DNA from 2 places in the Enterococcus sp. 22-H-5-01 genome. Region 2 is predicted to be linked to the other one. Evidence: a T-box and tRNA genes for the amino acid it is inferred to sense, from the RefSeq annotation. Region 2 holds a T-box; the other holds one or more tRNA genes.
The links. A T-box is a leader RNA that pairs with one kind of tRNA and senses whether it is charged. The one in region 2 lies ahead of leuS (leucine--tRNA ligase), so its partner is inferred to be a tRNA-Leu.

Region 1: it has a tRNA-Leu gene. The T-box ahead of leuS (leucine--tRNA ligase) is inferred to sense a tRNA for this amino acid. The anticodon was not compared.

The regions. Positions count from the first base shown of each region.
Region 1 covers NZ_CP189993.1:455,672-465,710, reverse strand. Annotated here, with positions in the region: gene ACQKTA_RS02345 (Gfo/Idh/MocA family protein) at 155-1,105, shown strand; gene ACQKTA_RS02340 (FUSC family protein) at 1,210-1,803, shown strand; gene nagA (N-acetylglucosamine-6-phosphate deacetylase) at 1,905-3,050, opposite strand; gene ACQKTA_RS02330 (helix-turn-helix domain-containing protein) at 3,129-3,953, opposite strand; gene ACQKTA_RS02325 (hypothetical protein) at 4,252-4,437, shown strand; tRNA gene ACQKTA_RS02320 (tRNA-Leu) at 4,496-4,579, opposite strand; gene ACQKTA_RS02315 (hypothetical protein) at 4,595-4,780, opposite strand; gene ACQKTA_RS02310 (hypothetical protein) at 4,861-5,460, opposite strand; gene ACQKTA_RS02305 (glycoside hydrolase family 13 protein) at 5,556-7,385, opposite strand; gene ACQKTA_RS02300 (glycogen/starch/alpha-glucan phosphorylase) at 7,366-9,804, opposite strand; gene glgA (glycogen synthase GlgA) at 9,895-10,039, opposite strand, start outside.
Region 2 covers NZ_CP189993.1:1,891,801-1,901,839, forward strand. Annotated here, with positions in the region: gene metK (methionine adenosyltransferase) at 1-223, shown strand, start outside; gene ACQKTA_RS09705 (MDR family MFS transporter) at 397-1,875, shown strand; gene ACQKTA_RS09710 (alpha/beta hydrolase) at 1,898-2,686, shown strand; gene ACQKTA_RS09715 (class I SAM-dependent methyltransferase) at 2,695-3,258, opposite strand; gene ACQKTA_RS09720 (TIGR01212 family radical SAM protein) at 3,233-4,213, opposite strand; gene ACQKTA_RS09725 (phosphatase PAP2 family protein) at 4,210-4,869, opposite strand; T-box leader at 5,010-5,202, shown strand; gene leuS (leucine--tRNA ligase) at 5,339-7,852, shown strand; gene ACQKTA_RS09735 (UDP-N-acetylmuramoyl-L-alanyl-D-glutamate--L-lysine ligase) at 7,910-9,409, opposite strand; gene ACQKTA_RS09740 (putative polysaccharide biosynthesis protein) at 9,546-10,039, shown strand, end outside.

The sequences.
Region 1 (10,039 bases), 720 kb from region 2:
TAATATTTTATCTAATTTTCTGAAAAAAAACAGTACTATATCAAATCGATTGAAATAATTTAATAATTACTGCATACTTATTGAAAGCGCCTCGTATTATATTAATTATATCAGTAAATAAACAAAATTTTGGCGTATAACAAGGAGGAGCACCATGTCTAAATTACAATGGGGCATTATCGGATTAGGTGAGATCGCCCATCAATTTGCAGCAAACTTTGAGCAAGAAACAAGTATTCTAAGTGCTTGTGCTTCACGCTCATTAGAAAAAGCTCAAACATTTGCTCAACAATACAATATTCCTAAAGCTTATGGTAGTTATGAAGAATTACTAGCAGACGATACCATCTCAATCATTTATATTGCAGTTCCTAATCGACAACATAGTGCTCATATCATGCAAGCTTTAACAGCAGGCAAGCATGTCCTTTGCGAAAAAGCGATTACGATGAATTTGTCTGAATTACAATCTGCGATGGCCTTAGCTGAACAAAAACAATTGATTCTTGCAGAAGCAATGACCATCTTCAATATGCCATTATACCATGAATTGCATTCTTTAATCGCATCTGATCGTTTAGGAAAGTTAAAAATGATTCAAGCTCCTTTTGGTAGTTATAAAGATCCAGATCCGAGCAACCGTTTTTTCAATCCCGAACTTGCAGGTGGTGCTTTACTTGATATCGGTACCTATGCTGTTTCTTTTGCTCGTTGGTTTTTAACAGAGCAGCCTAAAGTTGCAGCTTCTACAATGATCCCTTTTTCAACGGGTGTAGATGAACAATCAGTTTCTATTTTACGCAATTCAAAAGATGAATTAGCTACGATCAGCTTGAGTTTCCAAGCAAAAATGCCTAAAAAAGGTATCGTAGCTTTTGAGAATGGTTATTTGACGATTGATGATTACCCTCGCGCGGATCAAGCAGAATTATTTTTTAATGATGGCACAAAAGAAACGATCCAATCTGGTTTTACCGGCAATGCCATAAATTATGAAATTGAAAATATGGTTGCTATAATCAATGGTGAAAAAACGAATCAATCCTTATTCTTTACTAAAGATGTCATCGATATCTTGGATCAAATGCAACAGAAGTGGCAATAATAATCAAAAAGCTGACAAAAGGGAGCGCTCAGGCGATCCCTTTTGTTTTTTTGTCAATTTTCAGCTAAACTATTTAATATAAAGATGATAAAAGGAGGAGGATTATGCAAATCGGGCGATTTCGTTTAGGAATGCGGACAATCAAGACGGCACTTGCTGTCATGCTTTGTATTTTATTGTTCCATATCACTGATCGCGGCTCTCCTCTGATTGCTGCTTTAGCTGCTGTTTTTTCTTTAAGACAAGATCTAACAACGAGTATTTCCTTTGGTCGTTCCAGAGTATTAGGTAATTCATTGGGGGGACTGTTAGCTATGATTTATTATTATATCCAAGCGTTCTTCCATAATGAATTTTACGTAGAACTATTTCTTCTTCCCTTATTTGTTATCTTGGTAATCGTTTTTTCCGATGGGATAAATAATAATTCAGGAATCATTTCGGCAATTGCAACCATGTTGCTGATTGCTTTTAGCATCCCACAAGGAGAATCAGCTTTATTTGCTCTAAACCGGGTTTTAGATACCTTTATCGGAACGATTATTGCCATCTCATTAAATGGGGTCATCTCTCCTCAAACCGATGAGAAAGAAAAAGAAATCAAAGAAGATTTGGTTGAATTAAAGAAAAAAGAAGCAGAATTAAATAAAAGCTTATATGCTGTGCGCAAACAAATCAAGGATCAATCTCATAAATGAAGATTGATCCTTGATTTTATTTTACTTATCATTCAATATTTTCGATTGATGCTTCAAACAAAAAACTCGACCAAAAATGGCCGAGTTCAAAAAATAGTTGATTATGCGTGATAACGTTCGACACCGTCAAGATATGTTGCAACTAAATCCATTGAAGGATCTAAAACGATAAAATCAGCAGCGCGGCCAGTTGTGATTGAACCACACTTATCATCGATTTTACAACTAACAGCTGGAACATAAGAAGCCATCATAATTGCTTGTTCTGGAGTTGCTAATCCCCAATCAACCACATTTTTAATTGCTTCTTTTAGTTTCAAGATACTGCCTGCTAAATTACCAGATTCTAAACGAGCAGTTCCATCTTTTACTACAACAGGAAATTCACCTAAATTGTAGTTGCCGTCAGGCATTCCGCCAGCCATCATACAGTCAGTAATCAACGCTACGTGATCATGTCCAGCTTTTTCCATCAAAATTTCTGCCGCTTGCGGGTGAACATGATGACCATCGCAAATCAATTCAGAAAAGACATGTTGTAGGGATAATAATGCACCGACCATTCCTGGTTCACGATGATTTAGTCCACGCATACCGTTATAAGCATGAACAAAAACACTTGCTCCAGCTTCGACTGCGTCTTGGGCTTCTTCTAACGTTGCGTTGGAATGACCCAATGAAACAACGACTCCTTCATCAGTCACTGTTTTAACAAATTCTTTTACACCTTTACGTTCAGGCGCCAAAGCGATTTTTTTAATCAAACCACCTGAAGCTTCTTGCCATTCGTGGAATGTATCTAAATTAGGATCACCGAAATAGCTAGGATTTTGAGCCCCTTTATGTTCTTCTGTGAAAAATGGACCTTCAAAATAAATTCCTTGAATTTTTGCTCCATCAACGTCTTGATAAACTTTTCCGATTGTTTCAGCTACATCTTTCAAACGTTCCTTTGATGAAGTCAAAGTTGTTGGTAAAAAGCTAGTGACACCACAAGATAATAATCCTTCTGACATTGCTTTGATACCTTCTGCATCATTATCCATGACATCATGATTTTTATAGCCGTGAATATGTGTGTCGACTAAACCAGGAGCAATCCATTTTCCAGTTTGATCAATGATTTCTGCGCCTTCAGGTTTTTCTTTTGTGTATGTTCCAAAAATGCCGTCAGTGACATCTAGATAGCCGGCTCCTTTAATTCCAGAGTTTAAAAAGAACTTATCAGCATAAATAAATGTTTTCATTTTGAGCTCTCCCTTTATTATTAATGCTTTAAAGTTACTCCTGATTTAAAAATAAGTCAAGAATGGTGTAGACCATTTCTACAAATCTTTAATTTTTTCTAGTGCTCTTAACATTTTTCTATAACCAATCACTGAATGCAATTCTTCCCGTGCTTCCAACATTCTGATTTTCAATTCAATAAGCTCTCTCAATTTGTAATAGCTACACTGTTGCCGATTCCATTTGATTCCCATATCGATTACTTTTTCAGCCAAGTCTAAGCGCTCTTGATTGACTAAAAAAGTACCATAATTAACAAAAAGATTGCTTAACTCACTGCGTTCAGAATAATCTGCCATCATTGAACGAAAAAGCTCATAACTTTGACTATAATAATTTTGTGCATCTGTAAAGCGCCCCAAAACAAAAGACATTTTCCCAGCAAAACTAAGCAGCAAGATCCGGCTGTCAAAATAACCATGATATTTTTTAGACACACAAATGCCCAAACCTTCAACAATATATTCTAAAGCCTGCTCAGGATCTTCATCTACAAAATAAGCGCAAACACCTTTGAAAAAATACATTTGCTGCCGATCCTTATCTAGATGAGTCAGCTGGCGTTCTTCTAGATATTCTAACGTTGCGCGAATTTCAAGATATTTAGCAGTTCGTAAATACATAAACATTTTATTAAAATATTTCCGTAAAAACATTTCTTCTGGTAAAAAATCCACCATCAATTGATCGATCGTAATGCCTAAACGATGACAAAGCTGTTGAATCACAAAAATATTAGGGATCTCTTCGTTGTTTTCGATTCGACTCAATACACTTTGAGAGCAAATTCCTTGAGAAAGATCTTTTTGCGTCATACAGTGTTCTTTTCTGAACTCTTTTAAGACTTGACCGATCGCTTCCATGATTACATCCTCCAAAATATGCATATTCGCATTTCAATACTTTAATTTTATCCGATGATCAGTAGACAAGCAACTCTTGCAATCGAAATATCGAAAAGGATTGAATAAATTTGAGTGTTCTTAAACTGTCTTAAAATCAATTAGAAATTTCATAACAATTGCTTTTTATTTAACATCAATTATTTAATTCTATTTGTTATTTCTTTTAAAAAAACTTATTTCCATTTATAATTAATTTAGAAAGATAAACTATTCAGTCATTCCTTAAAATCAATTAGCATCCCCTCGGAGGATTCCTATGTATCAATATTACAGTATTAGAATAGTTTTAGGTTCTTTATTGATCTTATATGGTATCGGGCTAATTATTTGGACGATCTATCAATGGAAAAAGACTCATGATAATTATTATTTAGAATTATTTTGCGGTTTAGGCTTACTCTTTACGGGTGTTATTGCCATTGCCTTAAAAGTCCTTTCCTAATGTTTTGTATAATTATATATAAAAAGGACAACCTATTTAAAAGGTTGTCCTTTTTGGATACGGCGAATGGGACTCGAACCCACACGGGATCACTCCCACATGACCCTCAATCATGCTTGTCTACCAATTCCAACACCGCCGCTTTATATAAATTTATTTAGACAATTGTTGTATCGTACACATAGATAATGTCGCCATTTAAACCTGCGATACCCCGAAAAAATTTTTTATCTTCTTGTTTACTCCAAATTTCTCGGAACGAAAAAAATTCTGCTCTCGATACTTCGATTTTATCTATTTCATGATCTCTTAATTGCTTAATTTTTTCTTCAAATGGATTCATGGCTCTTTAACTCCTCTTATCATCAAAGCAATAGCTAGGAGGATCAAACAAATAGGCCTCCTAAAGCTATTGACGACTAACTATTCTTGAAAATATTTACTATTTTCTATTTTTGAATTATCTTCTTCCATAATTCCGCGTAATGAGCGGTCCAACCGTTGGCGTGAATTCTTTCTTTCAATTGCAGGTTTTTCAACCTTTTTTTCTGGAGCAAATAAAATATACGAATTCCGTTGTTTCTCCATCCGTTGCATCAACTCACGTGGTGAAATAGCATTCGGATCCTGATCGGGAATCAAAGAAGATGGAACAAAAGTTGGTGCAAAGGGAGTCGCACTGCGACCAGTATTTGTACTAAAAGTGGTCTTTTTTGTTTCTTTAGGCTTATGTTCCTCAAATAATTTTACTTTTTTAGCTTCTGCTCGTTCGTTATGATACATAGGCAAGTTCGCCTTATGCTGATTCAGCTCTCTTCGCGGTTCATCATCTAAAGCCACTCTACGATTTCGTTTAGGCTTAGGAAGTTCCCGGCCAAAAACATCTTTTGCTTCTAATCGATGATTGGTGATCAAATCATCATTGCCATCGAATAAAACTCGCTGACTCGTAGTTGTTAGTTTAACCCCTTGGTCATCATCAAAAGCTGGAAAACGACATTTTTCTCTAGTATAGGTTTGCATACAATCATCCTTATTGTTCTCTAATACCAACTAGTTTAGCACAAAAAGCTAGAAAATGCTTTCGATTTTCTAGCCACTATTTTAAATAAAAAAGATCAAGCATCATATACAAATAAGCTACCTTTAGGAGCAATTATCTCATCCTCGAAAATATTATCAAGAATAGCATAATCCCCTTGATAAGCACGGGGACTAGAGAGCTCACTAACTTTTATTTGTTGTTCTTGATCGGATTGATTAACCGCATAAATAGCATAAGCCTCGTCAGTATAACGAATCACACCAAATATTTTTTGTGTTTCCGAATAAAACGGGAAAAAATTTCCATAATTCAGTACATCATATTCTTTTCTTCGTTGAATCCATTTTTGACAGCTTTCAAAAATAACTGGATCAATTGAATTCCAAGGGAAAATCTTTCTATTTTCAGGGTCTTTGCCACCGGTTAATCCAGCCTCGTCTCCGTAATAAACACAAGGGATTCCTGGCATCATAAACATCAAGCCCCAAGCTTGGTCCAATGCTTTAGTTGAATTACCCAACATTGACAAAATCCGTTCAGTATCGTGTGTTCCGATATTATTCAGTTGATTATAGTAAAAATCTGGCGGGTAATTTTCTTGGTAAAGAATCATTTCTTCACAGATTTCTTTTAATGAACGATCGTCATTCATCAAGTCTAAGATTTGCTGGCGCAACGGGTAATTCATAACTCCCTGCAAATGGTCGCCAAAAACATATTTTCTTCGTGTATCATAGGCCACTTTATTCGAAGCGTCTTCCCAAACCTCGCCAATTAAAATCTTATCCTGATAAGCTGAAAGATTTTTTCGGATTCCGGCAATAAAATCATCCGTCAATTCATCTGCAACATCTAAGCGCCAGCCATCAACACCTAAAGAAGTCCATTTTGCCAGCACACTATCTAAATCACCGTAAATAAATTCTTGATAGCGAGGATTTTCTTTACGAACTTCTGGTAAATCAGCGATTCCCCACCATGCTTTATAATCATCTGGGTAATGATTGAAAGTAAACCAATCAAAGTATTCACTATTTTGATCACGAGCAGCTCCAGAATTTTCTCCATAAAGTCCTGAGATGTTGAAATAGCGGCTATCTTTTCCTACATGTGAGAAGACTCCATCTAAAACAACTGCAATGCCTTCAGCATGCAGTGCTTCAAGTAAGTCCTTGAAATCTTCTTCATTTCCTAAAATACCATCAATTTTAAAATAATCATTGGTGTCATAGCGATGATTGGAGGAGGCTTCAAAAATAGGATTCAAATAGATGGCTGTAATGCCTAACTCTTTGAAATAAGGAATTTTCTTTTGAATCCCTTTTAAATTCCCTCCGTAAAAATCCCAACGAACGATTTCATCTTCTTTATTGCGAATATAAAAAGGTTCATCTTCATCCGTCGCATAAATAAATGAATTTTTCTTAGGATCATTGATTTGACGATCGGGATTACCATTCGCAAAACGATCTGGAAAAATTTGATAAAAAACGGCTTCGCGATACCATTTAGGCGCGACCTCTGGTTTTTGGTAACAGGTTAATTGATATGGGACTACATCATGCTCTGAACCATATATTTTCCCTTCTCCACCTTGGCCATTAAAGCCATAAAACTGAATCGTTTCATAACCCGCTGATTGATGAACGATCTTGAAATAATAAAAGTACAATCCCCAACCTTGATCCATCGGTGTTTCAAAATAAAATCGATCTTCAGATACAGCTTTCATCGGAAACACTTTTTGACCGACATTGCTGCCTTCCTTATGAACAACTAAATAGGCTTTCGACGTTTCTGGTTCAGGTCCCGACAGCCAAATTTTGACTGTCGTTTCTTCCTGAACAGCTCCGAATGGCTGTTTGTATCGTTCTAGCCAAGGATTAAAGTAAATATGCTTCATGTTTTGTCACTCCTCGATCATCGTTATGTGCGAAGACTGGTTCGATTTGCCAAATATCTTCAGCATAACGTTGGACTGTTTGGTCTGAAGAAAAACGACCTGCATTAGCAATATTTCGCAAACTAATTTGCAACCAGCGATGCTGGTCTTTATACGCTTTATCGACACTCATCTGGGCAGTACAATACGCCTCAAAATCACGCAAGACAAAGAATTCATCATTGTATTTAATCAAAGAATCAAAAATTTCTTGTCCTTCAGCCAGAATATTAGGAATGGTTCCATCGATCAAAGTATCTACAACACGTCGGACAGTATTGTCTTTTTCATAGATTGAAGCTGCATGATAAGTTCTATTTTCATAATATTGATATACTTCTGCCTCTGTTAAACCAAAAATAGCAATATTTTCATCTCCAACTGCATCTCGAATCTCAACGTTTGCACCATCTAAAGTAGCAATCGTAACTGCCCCATTAAGCATCAATTTCATATTTGAGGTCCCTGAGGCTTCTTTTGAAGCTAAAGAAATTTGTTCACTGACATCTGCCGCAGGAATGATTCGTTCAGCTAGACTAACGTTATAGTTTTCCAGAAAGATGATTTTTAACTTATCATGAATTGATTCGTCATTGTTGATCAGGCTAGCAGTTTCATTGATTACTTTGATGATCGATTTAGCGTAATGATAACTTGGCGCTGCTTTTGCTCCAAAGATAAAGACTCGCGGCTCAATCGGTAAGTTAGGGTTTTCTTTCAAATCTAAATAAAGCTTGATGATATGCAATAGATTCAACAATTGTCGTTTGTACGCATGCAGTCGCTTGATTTGAATATCAAATATGGCATGCGGATTCACTTCAACACCGCAATGCTCTTGGATGTATTTAGCTAATCGTTCTTTATTCGCTAACTTGGCAGCAGCTAATTTGGTCAATACTTGATCGTCATTTTCATAATTCAATAACAATCTTAAATCACCTGGTGTTTTGCGCCAAGTCTTTCCAATCGTTTCATCTAGAACTTTACTCATCGATGGATTAGCTAATTGTGTCCAGCGACGCATTGCGATCCCATTCGTTTTATTATTGAATCGTGCAGGGTATAACTCATAGAAGTCGTGTAACACAACTGATTTCAATAAATCCGAATGTAATTTTGCTACACCGTTTGTTGAGTGAGAACCAATGATCGCCAAATGAGCCATATGGACTTGATCATTTTGAATAATCCGTGTCCGCTGGATCAAATCAAAATTCTGTACGCCAGTCATTTCGGCTACAAAACGACGGTCAATTTCCTCAATGATTTGATAGATACGTGGACAAACATTTTTCATCATAGTAATTGACCATTTTTCTAGTGCTTCTGCCATGATCGTATGATTCGTATAACTCATTACTTTTTGCGTTAAGTTCCATGCACGATCCCAAGAAACCTTTTCTTCATCAATCAGTAGCCGCATAAATTCAGCGACACACATAGCTGGATGAGTATCATTGATATGGATAGCTACATATTGATTGATTTTATCGATTGGCTGTTTCAACGCTTTGTAGTAGCGTAAAATACTTTGAACACCTGCTGAAACAAAGAAATACTCTTGCGATAAGCGTAATCGTCTGCCCGCTTCATTTGAATCATCTGGATATAAAACGGAGGTCAAATCTTCCACCGCTCGTCTAGCTTCAACACTTCGGTAATTGTCTTCTTCCTCTGCAGGGATTTCTACTGACCAAAGACGCATAGTATTCACGATATTATTTTGATAACCAACCATCCCAGTATCATAAGGAACGGCTCTTACGACCATGCCGCCTTGATAATGTGGTGTTATGTTTCCAGTTTCATCGGATGATAAATAGACATCGCCGCCTAAACGGACGTTGACTGCTTTGCTTTCTTTTCTAACTTCCCACAAATTCCCTTTTTGAAGCCATTCATCTGGTAATTCTACTTGATAGTTATCAACAAAACGTTGTTTGAATAAACCGTATTCGTAGCGAATCCCATTTCCATTTCCCGGCAATCCAGTAGAAGCGATCGAATCCATAAAACAAGAAGCTAATCGGCCCAGTCCGCCATTTCCTAAAGCCATATCCGGCTCTACTTCCGCTAAGTCATCTAATTTGATTCCTAATTCAGAAAGACCTTCTTCAACGGTATCCAGCCATCCCATATTCAATAAATTACTTTTCAACATTTTCCCAGGTAAAAATTCTATTGAAAAATAATAACTTTGTTTTTGTTCTGCATCCCGATAGTCTTGCCATGTTTGTCGCCAATCTTGTGAGTATGCTGAAGTCATCAATGAACCCAACGTTTGATATAGCTCGCTTGGTGAAGCATCTGACACTTCCATCGCAAATTTTTCAGCCAATCGACGACTGAAACATTGTTTAAATTCTTTTTTGTTAATTTTTTTCATCTCCAACCTACTTTTTTAGTTTGACATATTTAAAAAGTCAGAATCCATGGCTCAAAGCCCTAGATTCTGACAATTAGAACCTTACAATTGTTGATACAATGCTAAATATTGTTGACTAGATTCATTCCAACTAAAATCTTTAGCCATCGCTTGTTGCATTAATTCTTGCCAAATTTCAGGGTTATTTTGATACAATTCAATAGCCTGTTTTAATACATTCATCAAA
Region 2 (10,039 bases):
AAATACATTCGGTACAGCAAAAGTTTCAGAGGAAGCGCTAATCGGAGCGATTCGCGAAAACTTTGATTTACGTCCTGCAGGTATTATTGAAATGCTAGATTTATTGCGTCCTATTTATAGCGATACAGCTGCTTACGGCCATTTCGGACGTACAGATGTTGATCTACCATGGGAACACACAGATAAAGTAGATGCATTGAAAGCTAGTTTGGATTTAAAATAAATCGTACAGACATAAAGTATTTATGGAGTTCACGAGGCGGTTTCTATTGATTTTTTGAATCAATAGAACCGTCTCTTTTTGTCAATTTTTGAATAAGGACATAAAAAAATTGAGAGTCATTTTGTATCAAGACGTGCTATGCTACACAAGAATATAAAAATTCGGAGGTAAAAATGAAACGAACAACAAATGTTAAGGTTGTAACGATAGGTATTTTTATAGCGACATTTATGTCAGCAATCGAGGGAACGATTGTAACGACAGCAATGCCAACGATCGTAGGTAGTTTACAAGGAATCGAAATCATGAACTGGGTATTTTCGATTTATTTATTGACCAGTGCTATGATTACACCGATTTATGGAAAATTGGCTGATAAAATTGGTCGGAAACCAATTTTTTTCATCGGGATTTTACTCTTTGTACTAGGATCAGCACTGTGCGGTTTTTCAAATGAGATGTTGACGCTGATTATTGCTAGAGGAATCCAGGGTTTAGGTGCAGGGGCGATCATGCCTGTTTCTTTGACGATCATAGCAGATCTTTATGATATTGATAAGCGAGCAAAGGTTTTAGGGTTAACGAGTGCAGCTTGGGGAATTGCCAGTGTTTTTGGTCCTTTGGCTGGAGGAGTGATCGTTGATACAGTAGGCTGGCATTGGATCTTCTTTATTAATGTTCCGATTGGCTTGGGATTAATCGGTTTATTACAGTACTTTTTTATTGAAGAGAAAAAAAATTATCAAGCAAAAAAAATGGATATTTTAGGAAGTTTATTTTTAATGCTAACGCTATTGAGTTTATTGCTAGGTTTTCAACTTTTAGGAGATGAAGGCTTATCCGCAGCGGTCATTGGGCTATTTATTTTTAGTATTGTGGTCTTGTTTTTATTTATTTATACGGAGAAACGGGCAGAAGATCCCGTGATTGACTTGAATCTTTTTAGTAATCAGACGTTTGCTAGTGTCAACATCGTGGCGGCATTGATCAGCGGCTTCTTAATGAGTTTGGATGTTTATATTCCGATGTGGATGCAAGGCGTACTAGAAAAGTCTGCCGGCTTGGGTGGTTTAGTATTAGCTCCGTTGTCTATTGTCTGGATGTATGGTTCTTTCTTATCAGGACGCTTATTATTAAAGTATTCAGCGAAGCGAATCATAATACTGGGTCTATTGATTATTTTAATTGGCGGTGGCTCCTTGTTGTTCTTGCCGCAAGCCAGCCCATTTTGGTTGTTTTTTGTAATCATGGGAATTCTTGGTGTTGGATATGGTTTGGCTGTAACAACTACAACTGTGGAAGCTCAAGCGAGTGTTTCGCAAGAAGAAATCGGCGTAGCCACTTCATTCAATACATTGTCTCGTACGATCGGACAAACAATTATGGTCTCAGTTTTTGGAATTATTTTGAATGTTTCTAATGGCCGTCAATTAGCTCAAGCAGGGATCACGGATACCACACTCATGAATCGTTTGATCAACCCGCACACGGCATTGCAAATCGAGCAAACACTACGAGATGAATTGCGGACCATTTTATTCAATAGTTTGCATTGGATTTATTTGGCTGGTCTGCTGTTGATTGTGATTGCGCTATTGTTTAGTGTTTTATTTGGCAAACAATCAAAACGTGTTAAACTAAACGAACAATAAGAAAACTGGAGGATCAAAATAGATGGCTTTTTTACAAGTAAATGTCTATTCAAATGTGTTGCAAATGGAAGTGGCAATGAATGTGATCTTACCACAGACAACGCATAAAAAAATAGGGACAGAAACAATCGGTATTACCGATGATATACCAGTACTTTATTTATTACATGGGATGGGTGGAAATCATAGCGTTTGGGAACGTCGGACATCGATTGAGCGTTATGTTGCAGATTATCAAATGGCAGTAGTCATGCCCTCAACAGACTTAGCTTTTTATACTGATACTACGTATGATATGAATTATTGGACGTTTGTGGCAGAAGAATTACCGGAATTAGTTCATGAACTATTCCCACAAATCACTAAAAAGCGTGAAAAAACATTTGCAGCAGGGCTATCGATGGGTGGCTATGGTGCTTTGAAATTAGGCTTAGCAAAACCGGAAAATTTTGCAGCGGTAGCTTCTCTGTCTGGTGCTGTAGTTTTAGCAGATATCAAGAGTTTGTTGTTGGTGCGAAATGAAGCCTACTGGCAAGGAATCTTTGGGCCATTGGATCAATTGCAAGGTTCTAAAAATGACCCGCTTTATCTATTAGAAGAATTAGTCAAAAGCGGCAAAGAAGCCCCGCGCTTTTTCTTAGCTTGTGGAACAGAAGACGATCTATATCCTGCCAGTCAATACATGGCGCACAAACTAGAACAGAACCAATTAGATGTCACCTTTGAAGAAGGTCCTGGAAAGCATGATTGGATCTTTTGGGATGCTTGGATTCAACGTGTATTGGAATGGTTTAATGAAAAGAACAGCTGACCTGAAGGTCAGCTGTTCTTTTTCTCTACGCATAATAAAATCGGCGGCGTATTCTTTTGATTGATAAATTGATAACTTAATACATTATAAGTTTCTTGCGGCAATGCTTGACAAAAATCGAGGACTTCATTTTTTTCTGTCTCACCGCCAGCATGACCGTAATAGATCACAACGATCATTCGGCCGCCAACAGTCAAGCGTTTTAAAATTGTTCCCATCGCTTGCTTAGTTGTTTCTGGTAACGTGATAATCTGTTTATCACTTTTAGGTAGATAGCCTAAATTAAAAATTGCGGCTTTGATCGGTTGATCGATGGAAATTTTTTCATCGATCGTTTCATGGCCCGCTAGAAATAATGTCGCTTGTTGATCAGCAGCAGCTAATCGTGTTTGGGTATTTTTTAAAGCTTGCTCTTGAATATCAAAGGCATAGACTTGGCCGCTTTTTCCGACCAATTCCGTTAGAAAAAGGGTATCATTTCCATTGCCCATAGTCGCATCGATCACGTGATCGCCTTCGATAACGACTTCTTTTAAGAGTTGATGGCTAAAGCGTAAGGAGGTGAGCAGCATGGTCAGCGTCCTTTCTAATATCAAACTTGCCTTGATAGGAATCTCGTTGGATCAATTCTTGATCGATCGCGTTCAAGACTTCCCATTTTTTCAAGCTCCACATAGGTCCAACTAAAGAATCCCAAGGTGCATCCCCAGTTAAGCGATGGATGATGATGTCTTGAGGAATCATTTCTAATTGATCGCAGATCACAGAAACGTAATCTTCTTTGGTCATCAGTTGCAAACGACCTTCAGCGTAATCACGTAACATTTTAGTATTACGCATCAGATGCATTAAATGAAGTTTGATTCCTTGGATATCAGAATCTAAAATAGTACGGCGAACATTTTCCCGCATCATCTCTAGCGATTCTCCAGGTAAACCATTGATTAAATGCGTGCAGACATTGATATTATGTTTGCGCAGGCGAGCGACCGCATCGACATAGGTCCCATAATCATGTGCTCGATTGATCGAATTACTTGTTTCCTCATAGGTTGTTTGCAAGCCTAATTCAACCCAAAGGTATAAGCGTTGATTCAATTCAGCTAAATAATCGACCACTTCTGGAGGTAAACAGTCAGGTCGTGTGCCGACGGAAAGTCCAACAACGCCTGGAAGATTGACGACTTGTTCGAAACGCTCGCGAATCACTTCAACCGGTGCATGAGTATTTGTGAAATTTTGGAAATAGACGATATATTGTTCAACATGCGGCCATTTTTGATGCATCATATCGATTTCTTTATGAAATTGCTGTGGCAACGGATCGCTAGGAGCTACAATCATGTCGCCTGAGCCTGAAACACTACAGAAGGTACAACCGCCATGAGCCACAGTACCGTCACGGTTTGGACAGTCAAAGCCACCGTCTACCGGGACTTTAAAGATTTTCCCACCAAATTCTTGGCGTAAAGCATAATTCCAAGAATGGTAACGTTTGTTTTCATCATCGCTATAAGTAAAGGTCATTTGTTTCTCCTAATTGCTTTTAAATCGTAAGCTAATTTTTTTTGTTGATAATAAGGATAGGTGAAAAATAGCCAGCTGCTGCCTAAAAGCATCCCTGCTAAGACATCGCTAGGATAATGGACGCCTAAGTAGATACGGCTGATCATGATACTAAAAATCAATAATCCTAAAATGATTTGTCCAATCAAGCGAGGAGTATTTTCTTTGATAAACAAAGGCAACACAAAGATCAACGTTCCATAAAGCAAGGTGCTGGCAGTCGAGTGTCCACTGGGGAAACTAAAACTGTGTTCGGTGACCATATGGGTAAGAACGGTAGGTCGCTCACGTTGGAAAAAGATTTTTAGTAAATGATTTAACGCGCCGCTGATCAAAACCATTCCCGCGCCTAACCATAGTGCAGTGATCTTTTGTTTATTAAAATAAAACAAACCGACAAAAACGATTGATAATAAGACGATCGTAATCGGATTGGCAAATTTTGTCACCCATAAAAAGTAACCGTTCATCTGCGGATATAAACGGTGGACCCCATGAATGATCGAGTGGTCAAAACCGGATAACGTATCGGGATAAAATCGGACGATGTAACAGAGCACTGCAAAAAACAGCAAAGTGAAACTTCCGATTAAATGATAGAGCGATTTATTTTTCATGATTCTACACAATTCATCCTTTCTATAACCGGAATCATTATATCATGTTTACTTAGCAGTACAATTCTTTCAATGGATTCTTAAAGGGAATTCAATTGAATTCTAGATAGTAATCTGCTAAGATAAAGTTACTTTAATATTTATTTGCCTAGAAGAGGAGTAGTAGAAAGAAACGCATTTCAGAGAGCCCACGGTGCTGAGAGTGTGGTATGCGAGAACTTCGAACTTACCTTGGAGCATGATCGAATGATCCGGTTAGAGACCGTTATTTCTGTTGAGTTCTGCCAGTGTGCAGATAAAGATAGGTGGTACCACGTTGATAACGTCCTATAAAAGTTGTTTTGAACTTTTGTAGGGCTTTTTTTGTTTCATTGAAGAAATGCAGTAAGGAACTAGTGTAAATTTTGTTACATCATCATTCTTTCGGGGATGATAAAAAATAAAAGATTAGGCTTATAGGAGGCGCAACATGAGTTACGATCACAAAGCGATTGAAAAAAAATGGCAAAAATATTGGGCAAGCCACAATACATTCAATACCCAAGATGACCCAGAAAAACCAAAATTCTATGCATTAGATATGTTTCCATACCCATCTGGTCAAGGATTGCATGTAGGACATCCGGAAGGCTACACAGCAACAGATGTCATCTCACGGATGAAACGATCACAAGGTTATAATGTTTTACACCCAATGGGGTGGGATGCATTTGGTCTGCCAGCAGAACAATATGCTTTAGATACAGGAAATGATCCTGCAGAATTTACTCAAAAAAATATTGAAACATTCAAACGTCAAATCAATTCATTAGGCTTCAGTTACGATTGGAATCGTGAATTAAATACGACAGATCCTGAATACTATAAATGGACACAATGGATCTTTGAACAAATGTATGAAAAAGGTTTAGCTTATGAAGCGGAAGTTCCAGTCAACTGGGTGCCAGAATTAGGAACGGTTATCTCAAACGAAGAAGTTATTGACGGCAAGAGCGAACGTGGCGGCTACGACGTTATCCGCAAACCAATGCGTCAATGGATGTTAAAAATCACGGCTTATGCAGATCGCTTATTAGATGATCTAGAAACAGTAGATTGGCCTGAAAGTATCAAAGAAATGCAACGCAACTGGATTGGCCGTTCGATCGGTGCAAATGTCAGCTTCAAGATTGAGGGCAGTGAAGAAAGCTTTACGGTTTTCACAACACGTCCAGATACATTATTTGGTGCGACGTATGCCGTATTAGCGCCAGAATTAGACTTGGTACAAAAAATCACAACGCCGGAACAAAAAGCAGCCATCGATGCTTACATCGAAGAAGCTTCTAAAAAATCAGATTTAAACCGGACAGATTTAGCAAAAGAAAAAACTGGTGTCTTCACTGGGGCTTATGCGATCAATCCAGCTAACGGAAATAAAATGCCGATTTGGATCGGCGATTACGTCTTAGCATCTTACGGTACTGGTGCTATCATGGCGGTACCTGCCCATGATGAACGTGATTACGAATTTGCTAAAACTTTCGAATTACCAATCGTACCGGTTGTAGAAGGCGGCGATATTGAAAATGAAGCCTTCACAGGTGATGGTCCACATATTAATTCAGAATTTTTAGATGGTTTAGGTAAACAAGAAGCAATTGATAAAATGGTTTCTTGGTTAGACGAACATCAATGTGGTAAAAAAGAAGTAAGTTACCGTTTAAGAGACTGGTTATTCTCTCGTCAACGTTACTGGGGTGAACCAATCCCTGTGATCCATTGGGAAGACGGCACAACTGGTTTAGTTCCTGATTATGAATTGCCATTAGAATTGCCAAAAACAACAGATATCAAGCCTAGTGGAACAGGTGAATCACCACTAGCAAATATCGAAGATTGGGTAAATGTTGTTGATCCAATTACTGGTAAAAAAGGTCGTCGTGAAACGAATACGATGCCGCAATGGGCTGGTAGTTCATGGTACTATTTACGCTTTATTGATCCGCATAATAAAGAAGCTTTAGCAGATTATGAAAAATTGAAACGTTGGTTACCAGTGGATCTTTATATCGGTGGTGCTGAGCATGCTGTGCTTCATTTATTATATGTTCGTTTCTGGCATAAATTCTTATATGATATCGGTGTGGTTCCAACAAATGAACCGTTCCAAAAATTATATAACCAAGGAATGATTTTAGGACAAAGTTTCCGTGATAGCCGCGGTGCTCTTGTACCAACCAATAAAGTTGAAAAACGTGATGGTAAATGGTACAGCATCGAAACGGGTGAAGAATTAGAAGAAGCTCCAGCAAAAATGAGTAAATCATTGAAAAATGTCGTAAACCCTGACGATGTGGTAGAACAGTACGGTGCAGATACATTGCGGATGTATGAAATGTTTATGGGTCCATTAGATGCATCGATCGCTTGGAGTGAAAATGGCTTAGAAGGTTCGCGCAAATTCTTAGATCGTGTATGGCGTCTGATCGTAGACGAAGATGGAAAAATGCGTGACCACATTACCAACATCAACGATGGTTCATTGACGAAAGTCTATAATCAAACCGTCAAAAAAGTCACAGAAGATATGGAACAGCTGCATTTGAATACAGCCATCTCACAAATGATGGTCTTCGTGAATGAAGCGTATAAAGTTGAAGCTTTGACCTATGAATATGTGGAAGGTTTTGTTCAATTATTAGCACCGATCGCTCCACATATTTCAGAAGAATTATGGGCGATTTTAGGTCATGATGAAGATATCTCGTATGTTGCATGGCCAACCTATGATGAAGAGGCTCTGATTGAAAATGAAATCGAAGTGATCTTGCAAGTCAATGGCAAGGTGCGTTCGAAAGTAATGGTCGCTATTGATCTAGCAAAAGATGAGCTAGAAAAAATTGCGATGGCAGATGAACACATCCAACGCAATACCGAAGGGAAAACGATTCGTAAAGTGATCGTGGTTCCTAATAAATTAGTGAATATCGTAGCTAATTAAAAAAAGAAAAGAGGTTGGAACAAAAGTATTCGCTACTTTTGTTCCAACCTCTTTTTACTAGTCTTTTATAAACAATTCAGCTAAATGATAATCGCCTTCATAAGGAAGGTTCTCACCATTAACGGTCATGTATTTATCCGTTCCTTTACCAGCTAAAATAATCGCATCATTTGGATCGGCGGATTGGATCGCTTGTTGGATCGCTTGTTTGCGATCTTTTTCAAAGTGGACCTGTACTTGATCATTCTGGATTCCTTGCTGGATTTCAGCCGCAATTTTTTTGGGATCTTCGTAATTGGGATCATCGCTTGTTAAGACGGCCACATCTGCGTATTCGCCGATGGCTTGTCCAAGCCCTGCTCGGCGAGACTCGGCTTTATTTCCTGTTGAACCTGTTATGACTAAGATTTCACCAGCAGGGTGTTGTTCTTTAGCAAATGCAAGTAATGATTTCATACTTAAATAATTATGAGCGTAATCGACATAGATGTGTGCGCCGTTTGGTTTCAATAATAAATTCATGCGTCCTGGGACCAATGCTTCGGCTAAACCTTGTTGACCAGCTGTTTGGTCTGCGCCGACCAAGGCACTAGCAATCAATGCAGCTGCAGCATTTTCTTTATTGAAATCACCAGCTAATAATATCTCGTACGTACCATTGAGCATCAAACTATCTTTAGCACCGGTTAGTGAAAAGGCTAGAGGATGTTCCAACGGCTTCACTTGATAATCTGCTTCGACCTTGTTGCCATAGGTGATTACTGGAATATTTTTAGCTTTTGCTAATTCGTTTAATAAATCAAAATGATCGATTTCATGATGTAAGATCATTTGACGTGAGTTGGCTACCAACTGACGTTTGCAATAAAAATAATCTTCGAATGTCGGATGTTCGATCGGTCCGATATGATCGGGTGAGATATTTAGAAAGATCCCGACATCAAAAGTCAGGCCGTAAACACGTGCGACTTTATAGGCTTGCGAAGAAACTTCCATCACTAAGCGTGTCATACCATTTGTGACGGCTTCTGCCATCATACGGTACAAGTCTAAAGACTCAGGAGTGGTTAATTTAGATTTGAAAAAAGTGACTCCATCTAAAGTAGTGTTCAAAGTAGACAGCAAAGCCGTTTTTTGCTGGGTCGTGATATCTAAGATTTTTTTAGTGAAGTACGCAACGGTCGTTTTTCCTTTAGTTCCCGTGATACCGATCAGTTTTAGCTTATTTTGCGGATAGTCATAAAAAGCCATACTTAAAACAGCTAGAGCTTTACGGATATCTGTTACGATAATCGCTAACGCTGCATCGACTTCGTAAGGCTGTTCGGCAATGTAGCAAGCTAGACCTGTTTGTAGTGCTTGTTCCAAGTAACGTACTTGGAAATTATTTCCTTTACAGAAAAAAAGTGTGTCAGCATCTGCTTCACGAGAGTCATAAGAAAGTTTGTGGAATTTTTTTTCCAAAGGAGCAGCTAGACTCCAACGATCAGGCGTGATAAACTCACGCAATAAGTTTTCTTTTTCAAGGATTTGTTGAATTTGGGTAAGTGTCAGCATGTGATAGAGACCTCCATAATATTGTCTAGGCTATTATAGCATAGCTTTATAAATGGTAGAAAAACTAAGAAAAGAGTGATTGTCAGAAAACGTTTTTAGCTTTACTATTAGAGTAGTAATTTTGTAGGAGGAGATCATGAGAGAAACACGACCAAGTGACCTGAGTTATCAGGAAAAAATGATCCAAGGTTCAGCCTGGCTGACTGTAGGAAATATCTTTTCACGCTTACTAGGAGCTGTTTACATCATTCCTTGGTATGCCTGGATGGGTGAAAATGCTCGAGCGGCTAATGGGCTATTTAATATGGGGTATACGTTTTATGCATTGTTCATGATGATTTCTACTGCCGGACTGCCAGGGGCAATCGCGAAACAGATTGCTCGTTACAATTCCAAAGGTGAATACCAGACAAGTCGTCGATTATTCATCAAAGCGCTCCAAGCCACAGCACTTTTAGGGATTCTTTTTGGCGGACTGATGTTTTTTACTGCTCCTTTTTTAGCTAGTCTATCTGGTGGTGGTCAACAGCTGATCCCAGTGATCCGTGCGTTGAGTATCGCGGTGATTGCTTTTCCTTGTATGAGTGTCTTGCGCGGCTATTTTCAAGGGCAACAAGATATGCGGCCTTC